DNA from 3 places in the Leifsonia sp. PARNA 1/14 genome. Region 2 is predicted to be linked to each of the others. Evidence: predicted binding sites of a transcription regulator. Region 2 holds the regulator's gene; each other region holds the start of a gene.

Region 1 (3,961 bases), on a different contig from region 2:
AACTGCTTGCCGTTGACGAACACGAGGTCGCCTGGAGACTCCGCCGTGCCGGCCAGCAGCGAGCCCAGCATGACGCTGTCCGCTCCTGCGACGAGAGCCTTGGCGATGTCGCCCGAGTACTGGAGGCCGCCGTCCGCGATGAGGGGGACGTTCGCCGCGCGGGCGGCGAGCGACGCCTCGTACACGGCGGTCACCTGCGGCACGCCGACGCCCGCGACGACGCGGGTGGTGCAGATGGAGCCGGGGCCGACGCCCACCTTGATGGCGTCGGCACCCGCGTCGATGAGCGCCTGCGCGCCGGCGCGGGTGGCGACGTTGCCGCCGATCACGTCGACGTGCGACGCGCGCGGCTCGTGCTTGAGGCGGCTGATGATGTCGAGCACGCCGGCCGAGTCGCCGTTGGCGGTGTCGACGACGATGACGTCGACACCCGCGTCGACCAGGGTCATCGCGCGGTCCCAGGCATCGCCGAAGAAGCCGATAGCGGCGCCGACCCGCAGGCGGCCCTCGTCGTCCTTGGTGGCGTCGGGGTACTTCTCGCTCTTGTCGAAGTCCTTGACGGTGATGAGACCGCGGAGATTGCCGTCGGCGTCGACGAGTGGAAGCTTCTCGATCTTGTGCTCGGCGAAGATCGCGACGGCGGCGTCCGGGTCGATGCCGACCGGGGCGGTGATGAGCGGCATGCGCGTCATCACGTCGCGGACGAGCGTCGTCGAGCGCTCGAACGGCGACACGAAGCGCATGTCGCGGTTCGTGATGATGCCGACGAGCTTGCCGTCGCCCTCCACCACGGGGAGGCCGGACACGCGGAACTGACCGCACAGGGCGTCGACCTCTTCGACCGTCGCCTCGGGAGTGGTGGTCACCGGGTTGGTGATCATGCCCGACTCGGAGCGCTTGACCTTGTCGACGTTGGTCGCCTGGTCTTCGATGGAGAGGTTGCGATGGATGATGCCGATGCCGCCGTGACGGGCCATGGCCACGGCCATGCGCGACTCGGTCACGGTGTCCATGGCGCTGGACAGCAGCGGTGTCGCCATGGTGATCCGCTTGGTCAGGCGAGTCGAGGTGTCCGCCTCGCTCGGGATGACGTCGGTGTGCCCGGGGAGGAGCATGACGTCGTCGTAGGTCAAACCGATGAATCCGAACGGATCCGCCTGGTCCATTTCACCCCTATCAAGGTCGCGCGAGTGTGGATGTCCAATGGTAACGGCAGAACCTGGGGGTCTATTCCGCCCGCCGACCGCTCAGCGGCCGCTCACTCCATCGTGGCGAGGTCGAGTTCGGCCTGCTTGCGGCCCTGCCGGGCGGCGACGATCATGTCGACGCTCAGGATGAGCAGCGCGAGCCAGACGATCGCGAATCCGATCCAGCGCTCCGGCGGCATCGCCTCGTTCAGTACGACCACGCCCACCAGGAACTGGATGAACGGCGCGAAGTACTGGATGAAGCCCATGTAGACCAGCGGCAGTCTCCGGGAGGCCGCGGCGAAGAACAGCAGCGGCACCGCGGTGATGACGCCGGCGCCGACGAGCAGCACCGTGTGCCACGGGCCGTTGCTGCCGATGGTCAGCCCGGCGGTGAACGAGACCACGATGAGCTGGACGATGGCCACCGGAGTCAGCCACATCGTCTCGAGGGTGAGCCCGGAGACGGCGTCGACGCGGCCGCCCACGCGCTTCTTGATGAGACCGTAGAAGCCGAACGAGAACGCGAGGATCAGCGCGATCCACGGGATCTGTCCGTACCCGACGCCGAGCACGATCACCGCCACGATGCTCACGCCGACCGCCACCCACTGGGCGACGCGCAGCCTCTCCCGCTGCACGACGACCCCGAGGAACACGGTGACGATCGGATTGATGAAGTAGCCGAGGGCGGCCTCCACCACGTGCCCGCTCACGGTCGCCAGCACGTAGGTCTGCCAGTTGACGTAGATGAGGGCGCCGGCGAGGCCCATCGTGAAGAGCACGCGCCGGTCTTTCAGCAGCGAGCCGAACGTGCGCCACGACCGGGTGACGGCGATCGCGATGGCGCAGAAGGCCAGCGAGAAGATCACGCGCCAGGCGACGATCTCCCACGCGGTGGCCGGCGCGAGCGCGAGGAAGTAGATGGGGAGGATGCCCCAGAGGACGTACGCGGAAATCGCATAGATCAGGCCGGATCGGCGGTGTTCGGTGAGGGGCTGCGGCACTTCCACGACACTACTCCGTGCCGGGGACATCAGCGGCCCGGCAGCAGCGCTGAAGATGACGAAAGGCCCGGGTGCTCAGCACCCGGGCCTTTCGTGAAGGGGTTCGTCAGCGGACGACGACCGCGAGCACGTCGCGAGCCGAGAGGACCAGGAAGTCCTCGCCGCCGAACTTGACCTCGGTGCCCCCGTACTTGGAGTAGATCACCTTGTCGCCGACGGCGACGTCGAGCGGCACGCGGTTGCCGTTGTCGTCGATGCGGCCCGGTCCGACGGCGACGACCTCGCCCTCCTGGGGCTTCTCCTTGGCGGTGTCGGGGATGACCAGACCGGAAGCAGTGGTCTGCTCAGCCTCGACCTGCTTGATGACGATGCGATCTTCGAGCGGCTTGATGGAGACCGACACGGTTGACCTCTTTCTTTGGTGAACTCAGTCTTTGCGAACTCAGGTGGTGTGCGGCTTGCGTTAGCAAACTCGCACGGAGAGTGCTAACCACGAGTCTAGGGGGTGCGTTAGCAGTCCCGCAACGTGAGTGCCAGAAGGTACCGTGGTCCACATGGACCGGTCCGAACTCGTCGAACTGCTGAGCCCCGAAGGGCTGCGCTTGCTCGACTCGCTGCCCCCGTACCGGTCCGAGACGGACGTGCTGAGCATGGTCACGTCCCTGCGCAAGCAGGGCCACTCCCCCGCGCTCGTGGCCGCCGTTCTCACCCAGGCGAAGCTCCGCAAGAAGGCCGCGGGCAAGTTCGGCGAGTTCGCCTCCCGGATGCTCTTCACGGAGGCCGGGCTCGAACAGGCGACACGCCTGTCGGTCGCTGCGCGCCACGCCGGACGCTTCCGAGCGGCCGGGCTGACCCGCATCGCCGACCTCGGCTGCGGGATCGGCGGCGACGCCCTGGCCATCGCCGCACTCGACCTGGAAGTCACGGCGGTCGACGCCGACGAGGTCACCGCCGCGATCGCCGCCTTCAACCTGGCCCCGTTCCCCTCCGCGACGGTCGAACACCGGCGGGCGGAGGACGTGAACCTGCGCTCGATCGACGGTGTCTACCTCGACCCGGCGCGACGGACCGCCGGGCACACCGACACCGACAGGCTCACCGACCCCGACGACTACACCCCGTCTCTCGGCTTCGCCTACGAACTGGCGACCGGTCGTTCGGTCGGGTTGAAGCTCGGACCCGGGTTCGACAGGGACCTCATCCCCTCCACGGCCGAAGCGCAGTGGGTGTCTGCCGACGGCCAAGTGGTGGAGCTCGGGCTGTGGTTCGGTGCGCTTGCACGCTCGGGCATCCGGCGCTCGGCCCTGGTTCTGCGGGGCGACGACGGTCACGAGTTGACCGGGGAGGCGGACAGCGAAGACGCCGAGACGGGCGAGCTGGGCGAGTACCTGTACGAGCCCGACGGCGCTGTCATCCGCGCGCGCCTGATCGGAGACCTGGCACGCCGACTCGACGGCCGGATGCTCGGCGACGGGATCGCCTACATCACGGCGGACGTCGCCAGAGAGACGCCCTTCGCTGCGGGATTCCGCATCCTGGAGACCCTGCCGTTCGCCGAGAAGGACCTCAAGAAGGCGCTGCGGGCGCGCGATATCGGCACACTCGAGATCAAGAAGCGCGGGGTGGATGTCGACCCGGCGGCGCTGCGCACCCGGCTCAAGCTCTCCGGCGGCCGTCCGGCGACGGTCATCCTGACCCGCGTCGGCGGCAAGCACACGGCGCTGCTCGCCGAACGGCTCTGAGAGCCGCCCGGCGAGCGCCGTGCCA
Region 2 (3,961 bases):
GCACCGCGAGCTCGTCGCGGTCGCCCTTGGCGAGCGCCTGCACCAACGTGATGGCCGGATCGGCGCGCGGGACGCGCTCCACGGCCTCCACGTCGATGGTCAGCTCGCTGCTCGTGGCGACCAGCACCTCGCCGGAGGCGACCAGGCCGCGACCGTTGCCGATCAGGACGCTCTCGCCGGGGCGGGTGCGGTTCACGGTCGAGGCGTGCTTGGCCTCCGCACCGGTGAGGGTCAGCCGCGCGCCGACCTCCACGTCGGCGAGGTCTTCACGCAGGTACAGCGAACTCATCGGTCGCGCCGCTCGCTCAGAGGTTGAGGAACCGGTCGCGGAGCTTGGCGAACAGCCCCTGCTGGAACCGCGCGAGCGAGGGCTCGGCGCTGTGGTGGGTCGACGCGAACTTCTTGATCAGTTCCTTCTCTTTGTGGTCGAGCTTGGTGGGCGTGACCACCTGGATGCCGACCCGCAGGTCGCCGCGGCCGCTGCCGCGCAGATGCGTGATCCCGCGATCCTTCACCGAGACGATGTCCGCGCTCTGCGTTCCGGGCTTCAGCTCGAGGCGGATGTCGCCGTCGAGCGCCTTCACCGTCGCCGTGGTGCCGAGGATGGCGTCGGCCATCGACACCTCCAGCGTGCACAGGAGGTCGTCGCCGTCGCGGCTGAAGACCTCGTGGTGCTTCACCTTGATCTCGAGGTAGAGGTCGCCGTTCGGGCCGCCCGCGGGGCCGGCCTCGCCCGAGCCCGGCATCTGCAGGCGCAGACCCGTCTCGACGCCGGCGGGGATGTCGACGGGAACCGTGCGGCGGGCGCGCACGCGGCCCTGACCCTGGCAGGTCACACACGGTGTGGCGATCACCGTTCCGTAGCCGCGGCAGCTGCCGCAGGGGCTGGACGTCATCACATTGCCGAGGAGCGAGCGCACCGAGCGCTGGATGCTGCCTGTGCCATGGCAGATGTCGCAGGTCACCGGCGCCGTGCCGGGCTGGCAGCACGAGCCGTTGCAGGTCTCGCAGACCACAGCCGTGTCGACCTCCAGGTCGCGGTGCGTGCCGAAGACGACCTCGTCGAGTTCGACCTCCACGCGCAGCAGGGCGTCCTGACCGCGCTCGCGACGCGACCGCGGACCGCGCGTCGCCCCGCCACCTCCGCCGAAGAACGTCTCGAAGATGTCGCCGAAGCCGGCGAAGTCGCCCGGGCCTCCTGCACCGCCGAACCCCGTCGGGCCGCCCAGGTCGTACTGCTGACGCTGCTGCGGGTCGCTGAGGACGTCGTAGGCGTGCGTGACGAGCTTGAAGCGCTCCTGCGCCTCGCTGCTGGGGTTGACGTCGGGGTGCAGCTCGCGCGCGAGCCGGCGGTACGCCTTCTTGATTTCGTCGGGGGTGGCGTTGCGGTCAACGCCGAGTACTTCGTAATGGTCGGCCAAAGTAAGGCTGTTCCTTCTGTTCGTCGCGTCGTGTTCGTCAGGTCGGTGTCAGTCGCCGAGGAGGCGGGAGAGGTAGCGGGCCACGGCGCGCACCGCGGCCATGTTGCCCGAGTAGTCCATGCGGAGCGGGCCGAGGAGGCCGACCCGGGCCAGATCGGAGCCGGAACTGTAGGTGCTCGACATGACGGAGGTCTCCGTCAGCCCGATGACCGCGTTCTCGCGCCCGATGCTCACGGCGACGCCGTGCTGGTCGAGCGCCATCTCGTCGAAGAGCCGCAGCAGGACCACCTGCTCCTCGATGGCCTCCAGCACGGGGGTGATGGAGCCGGGGAAGTCGGTCTCGGTGCGTGCCAGGTTCGCCGCGCCCGCCATCACCAGCTTGTCCTGGCGGTTGGCGGCGATCTGGTCGAGCAGCGCTCCGGCGACCGGGGCGACCAGCATACGGGTGCGGTCGCTCAGGTGGTCGGGCAGCTGCCTCAGGCGCGCGGCGGCGTCCACGAGCGACAGCCCGGCGGCCGCGCCGTTGATCGCGCCGCGGATCTCGGCGATCTCGGTGTCGTCGAGCTCCTCCTGCAGCTCGATCACGCGCTGCTCGACCGCGCCCGAGTCGGTGATGAGCACGCTGAGGAGGCGGCGCGGAGCGAGGGAGACCAGCTCGATGTGCCGGATCTTCGAACGCGCGACCGACGGATACTGCACCAGCGCGACCTGGTTCGTGAGCTGCGACAGCAGCCGCACCGTGCGCGAGAGCACGTCGTCGACGTCGACGGACTGCCCGAGGAACGTCTCGATCGCGGTGCGTTGCGCCGCGGACAGCGGACGCGCCTCCGCCAGGTGGTCGACGAACAGCCGGTAGCCCTTGTCGGTGGGCACCCGGCCGGAGGAGGTGTGCGGCGCGGCGATCAGCTGCTCCTCCTCCAGAAGAGCCATGTCGTTGCGGATGGTCGCGGCGGACACACCGAACGAATGCCGCTCCACGATGCTCTTGGAGCCGACCGGCTCCCGGGAGGCGACATAGTCCTGCACGATGACGCGGAGCACTTCGAGACTGCGTTCAGAGACCACGCCAACCGCCTCCTGTCGTCGCTGGGGCTCGAGGTTCGAGCGTACGGATCGAGCACGGGAAGGACCCCGGGCGGGCTGGCACTCGGAGATCCTGAGTGCTAATCATATCGCGTCCGCGTCGGAGAACGCTCAACGCGCGACACCGATGATTTACGCCGCGCCGCCACGGCTGTACGGTATGCGCACCGGCTCGGAAAAGCCCGCAGCCGACCACGAAAGGGTTTCCTCATGACAGACCCGACCCAGCCTCCCGCCGACGGCGACAGCGGACTCCCGCCGCAGCAGCCGTACGGCGCCCCCGCCGGCCAACCCGCCGGTCAGCCCGCCGGCGCGGTGCCTCCGCAGCAGGGGTACGCGGCGGCGCCGGCCGCTCCCCTCGACCCGGCCCAGGACAAGCAGTGGGCCTCCTTCGCCCACCTCGGCGGGATCCTCTGGTTCCTCCCGTCCCTCATCATCTGGCTCGTCTTCAAAGACCGGGGCGCCCTCACCAACCAGGAGGCCAAGGAGGCCCTCAACTGGCAGATCACGTGGATCATCGCGTGGGCCGTGTCCCAGGTGCTCGGGGTCATCATCGGCACGTTCACCTTCGGCATCGGCTACCTGCTGTTCAGCCTGCTCATCCCGTGGGCGCTGTACATCGTGAACCTCGTGTTCTCGATCCTCGGGTTCGTCAAGGTGAACAGCGGCGGCAGCTACCGCTACCCGATCAACTTCCGGTTCATCAAATAGCCGCCAGAAATCGGTCCAAGGCTCTCGGCTGCTTCTCAGGATCGGCCTCCGACCCCTAGGCTGAGACGCGTCATTACCCCATCGGAGGAGACAACACCATGTCCGCAACGCCCCCACCCCCGCCGCCTCAGCAGCCGTACGGAGGTCAGGCGCAGTCGCTGAGCCCGGCCGACGAGAAGCTCTGGGCCACCCTGATCCACATCGGCGGCATCCTGTTCAACTGGATCCCCGCTCTGGTCGGCTACCTCGTGCTCAAAGACCGCGGCCCGTTCATCCGGTCGCACACCGCCACCGCGCTGAACTTCCAGATCACGCTGTTCATCGGCTACGTGGTCGGCTGGATCCTCAGCATCGTCGGTATCGGCCTGATCATTCTGCTCGCCGTCTGGGTTCTCAACATCGTGTTCAGCATCATCGCGGCCATCAAGGCCAACCAGGGGCAGTTCTACACCTACCCCATCGCCATCAAGTTCGTGAGCTGAGACCGGAACCGGTCACTCGATCACTCCTCGGCGAGAAGCCGTCTCACGACGGCGTCCGCCAGCAGCCGCCCTCGCAGGGTCAGCACCACCGACCCGGCGAGGGCGGCTTTCGCGTCGACCAGGCCGTCGGCGATCAGCCCGGCGACGGCGCGACGGCCGGCAGGCTCCAACTCGTCGGTGCTCACGCCCTCCCGGATGCGGGTGAGCAGCAGGACGCGCTCGACGCGGCGGGTCTCGGCGTCGAGGGTCTCCCGGCCCGCGGCG
Region 3 (3,961 bases), on a different contig from region 2:
ACCGCGTCCTGCTCCCAGCCCGGCACCTTCTCGCTCTTCGTGCGCACCGAGACGATCGCCAGCAGGAGGGAGGAGCGCAGCGGCTTGGCGGCCAGCTTCTCGGCTGCCTCGCCCGTGAGCCTGGCGTCTTCGGCGAACGCGTTGCCCAGCCGCACCCGGGCGTCGCCGCGCAGTTCGATGAGCCGCCACGGGTGGAGAGCCGAGTGGTCGGCGACGCGTCCGGCCGCGGCGACCAGCGGCAGCAGCTCTTCGTGGCTGGGAGCCGCCGGCGTCACGCGCGAGTACGAGCGGCGCGCGGCGACCCGGTCGACGAGGTCGCTCGCGGCGCGTCCGCCTGCGCTCATTCGGCGCCCGGCGCGAAGTTGAGGGAGATCGAGTTCATGCAGTAGCGGTCGCCCGTCGGCGTGCCGAACCCGTCGGGGAACACGTGGCCGAGGTGCGAGCCGCAGGTGGCGCAGCGGACCTCGGTGCGGACCATGCCCAGGCTGTCGTCCTCGAGCAGCTGCACGGCCTCCGGCCGGATCGACTCGTAGAAGCTCGGCCAGCCGCAGCCGCTGTCGAACTTGGTGCCCGACTTGAAGAGTTCGGCTCCGCACGCCGCGCAGGTGTAGAGGCCGGCGCGGCCCTCGTCGAGAAGCTCGCCGGTCCACGGCCGCTCGGTTCCCGCCTCCCGCAGCACGGCGTACTGCTCGGGGCTGAGCTCCCGACGCCAGTCGTCCTCGGTCTTGCTGACCCCGTACGTCTGCTGTGCTGCGTCGTCCTGCGGTGCACCCATCGTGCGATCCTTTCGTCGTGGCGTTCCCCAGCCTAAACGGCGCGGAGCGCCCCGCTGTTCCCTGTTTCGGCTCGCGACGTGCCGCGGCCAAACGGGTAACACACAGGACGACGCCCCTAGGATGACTCGCGAGCGCGGGGACGGAACTGACTCGGAGACGGCGAGGGGAGGCGGTGCGTGTGGCGGAAGCCGCTGACCACCGGATCCCCCCGCCCGACGCGGTCGGCCTGACCGACCGCGAGGCCGCCATCCTCGCGTTCGAGCGTCAGTGGTGGCGGCATGCCGGCGCCAAGGAGCAGGCCATCCGCGAGGAGTTCGGCCTCTCGGCGGCGCGGTACTATCAGCTCCTCGGAGCCCTGATCGACCGCCCCGAAGCGCTCAGGCACGACCCCATGCTGGTCAAGCGCCTGCTCCGGCTGCGCGAGACCCGGCTGGCAGCCCGGCGATCCCGGACACTCCCGTCCGGCGACTGACACCGCGAGGAAACCACCCCTAGATGGCAGAGAAGTACCCGAGAGACCGGTTCGACGACATTCCCGACGGTCTCCAGCGCGTCGGCGCGCACCGGGCTCCGCGGCCGAAGGGCCGAGGCTGGATCGCCGTGGGCTGGGCCGCGCTCGCGGTCGTCGTCCTCGTCGGCGCCGGCATCTTCGGCCTCTCGCTCGTGAGCGGCTCGATCTCCTTCCACGGCACTCCCAACACCACCTCCGGAACGCCCACGCCGACGCCGACCCCCACGCCGACGATCGTGCCGACGGTCGACTCGTCGCTGTCGGTGAACGTGCTGAACGGGACGACGACGGCTGACCTGGCCGGCAACGTGGGCAAGAAGCTGACCGCCGCGGGCTGGAAGGTCGGCGCGGTCGCCAACGCGGACACGCAGGACATCACGCACTCGATCGTCTACTATTCCGACCCCAAGAATCAGGCAGCGGCGCTGGGTGCCGCGCAATCGCTCCCCGGCGCGACCGTCGAGGAGTCGCAGGCCTTCGCCGACACCGGCGCCGACCTCACCGTCGTCATCGGGAGTGACTACACCGGCTGATCCCGCGTCGTCCTGCGTATGTGCGCGCCCTGATCCCTGTGTTTCACGCGTGTTTAAGTTTCGCCCTTTTTGGTAACGGAATGGCCAAAAGACTGGCGTAACCGGGGATTACAAGCATTAGGATCGGGAGTCAACGCCAGGCGCTGGACCGGGCGAGCGACACAGCAATGGGAGTAATGCATGGCGAACGGGACCGTGAAGTGGTTCAACGCTGAAAAGGGCTACGGATTCATCACCGTCGAAGGTGGGGGGCAGGACGTCTTCGTTCACTACTCCGCTATCGACATGAACGGCTACAAGGTTCTCGAAGAGGGCCAGCAGGTGCAGTTCGAGGTCGGCTCGGGCAACAAGGGCCCGCAGGCCGAGTCGGTGCGTCCGCTGTAGTACGCAGCGATCGGCAAGACCAATAAGGAGAGCGTCGCCCCTCGGGGCGGCGCTCTTCTTGCACTCCTCGGGCGCGAGTGCCAGAATCGCTTTAGCACTCCATCTGATCGAGTGCTAATAAACGGAATCTTTCGCAGACGTCCGGGAGGGACGAGAAACACATGGCAAAGATCATTGCTTTCGACGAGGACGCCCGTCGCGGCCTCGAGCGCGGCCTCAACATCCTGGCCGACACGGTCAAGGTGACGCTGGGCCCGCGCGGTCGCAACGTCGTCCTCGAGAAGAAGTGGGGCGCTCCCACGATCACGAACGACGGTGTCTCCATCGCGAAGGAGATCGAGCTCGACGACCCGTACGAGAAGATCGGCGCGGAGCTCGTCAAGGAGGTCGCGAAGAAGACCGACGACGTCGCGGGCGACGGCACCACCACCGCGACCGTCCTGGCTCAGGCGCTCGTCAAGGAGGGCCTCCGCAACGTGGCCGCCGGCGCCGACCCGATCACCCTCAAGCGCGGCATCGAGAAGGCCGTCGCCGCTGTGACCGACGAGCTCGTCTCCAGCGCCAAGGAGGTCGAGACCAAGGCCGAGATCGCCGCAACCGCGTCCATCTCCGCCGGTGACACCACCATCGGCGAGATCATCGCCGAGGCGATCGACAAGGTCGGCAAGGAGGGCGTCGTCACCGTCGAGGAGTCGAACACCTTCGGCACCGAGCTCGAGCTGACCGAGGGCATGCGCTTCGACAAGGGCTTCCTGTCGCAGTACTTCGTCACCGATCAGGACCGCCAGGAGGCGGTGTTCGAAGACCCGTACATCCTCATCGCCAACCAGAAGATCTCCTCGATCAAGGACCTGCTGCCGATCGTCGACAAGGTGATCCAGGCCAACAAGCAGCTCCTCATCATCGCCGAGGACGTCGACGGGGAGGCCCTGGCCACCCTGATCGTCAACAAGATCCGCGGCATCTTCAAGTCCGTCGCCGTCAAGGCCCCGGGCTTCGGCGACCGCCGCAAGGCCATGCTGCAGGACATCGCGATCCTCACCGGCGGCCAGGTCATCTCCGAGGAGGTCGGCCTCAAGCTCGAGAACGTCACCCTCGACCTGCTCGGCCAGGCTCGCAAGGTCGTCATCACCAAGGACGAGACCACCATCGTCGAGGGCGCGGGCGACCCCGAAGCCATCGCCGGCCGCGTGGCCCAGATCCGTGGCGAGATCGAGAACACCGACTCCGACTACGACCGCGAGAAGCTCCAGGAGCGTCTCGCCAAGCTCGCCGGCGGCGTCGCCGTCATCAAGGCGGGCGCGGCCACCGAGGTCGAGCTCAAGGAGCGCAAGCACCGCATCGAAGACGCGGTCCGCAACGCGAAGGCCGCCGTCGAGGAGGGCATCGTCGCCGGTGGTGGCGTAGCCCTCATCCAGGCCGGCAAGACCGCGTTCGAGAAGCTCGAGCTCACGGGCGACGAGGCGACCGGTGCGAACATCGTCAAGGTCGCCATCGAGGCGCCGCTGAAGCAGATCGCGATCAACGCGGGCCTCGAGGCCGGCGTCGTGGTCGCCAAGGTGCGCGAGCTCCCCGTGGGTCACGGCCTCAACGCCGCGACCGGCGAGTACGTCGACATGCTGGCCTCCGGCATCAACGACCCGGTGAAGGTCACCCGCTCGGCGCTGCAGAACGCTGCGTCGATCGCCGGCCTGTTCCTCACCACCGAGGCCGTCGTCGCCGACAAGCCCGAGAAGAACCCGGCGCCGGTCGGCGAC

What was found. The regulator HrcA, encoded in region 2, represses chaperone genes, less so after heat shock. The targets are predictions, from matches to a motif close to TTNGCACTCGNNNNNNNCGAGTGCNAA.
Region 1: a site for HrcA is predicted at 2,705-2,731, ahead of groES (co-chaperone GroES). Genes of this name have one in related genera too.
Region 3: a site for HrcA is predicted at 2,296-2,322, ahead of groL (chaperonin GroEL). Genes of this name have one in related genera too.

The regions. Positions count from the first base shown of each region.
Region 1 covers NZ_JBVQSP010000001.1:112,109-116,069, reverse strand. Annotated here, with positions in the region: gene guaB (IMP dehydrogenase) at 1-1,166, opposite strand, end outside; gene rarD (EamA family transporter RarD) at 1,259-2,224, opposite strand; gene groES (co-chaperone GroES) at 2,301-2,597, opposite strand; gene AC0HS0_RS00605 (THUMP-like domain-containing protein) at 2,749-3,936, shown strand.
Region 2 covers NZ_JBVQSP010000007.1:117,474-121,434, forward strand. Annotated here, with positions in the region: gene AC0HS0_RS17815 (16S rRNA (uracil(1498)-N(3))-methyltransferase) at 1-289, opposite strand, end outside; gene dnaJ (molecular chaperone DnaJ) at 306-1,421, opposite strand; gene hrcA (heat-inducible transcriptional repressor HrcA) at 1,470-2,486, opposite strand; gene AC0HS0_RS17830 (magnetosome magnetite crystal formation protein family) at 2,715-3,215, shown strand; gene AC0HS0_RS17835 (DUF4870 domain-containing protein) at 3,314-3,697, shown strand; gene hemW (radical SAM family heme chaperone HemW) at 3,718-3,961, opposite strand, start outside.
Region 3 covers NZ_JBVQSP010000001.1:275,903-279,863, forward strand. Annotated here, with positions in the region: gene AC0HS0_RS01430 (nitroreductase family protein) at 1-344, opposite strand, end outside; gene msrB (peptide-methionine (R)-S-oxide reductase MsrB) at 341-775, opposite strand; gene AC0HS0_RS01440 (DUF3263 domain-containing protein) at 949-1,248, shown strand; gene AC0HS0_RS01445 (LytR C-terminal domain-containing protein) at 1,272-1,820, shown strand; gene AC0HS0_RS01450 (cold-shock protein) at 2,001-2,204, shown strand; gene groL (chaperonin GroEL) at 2,366-3,961, shown strand, end outside.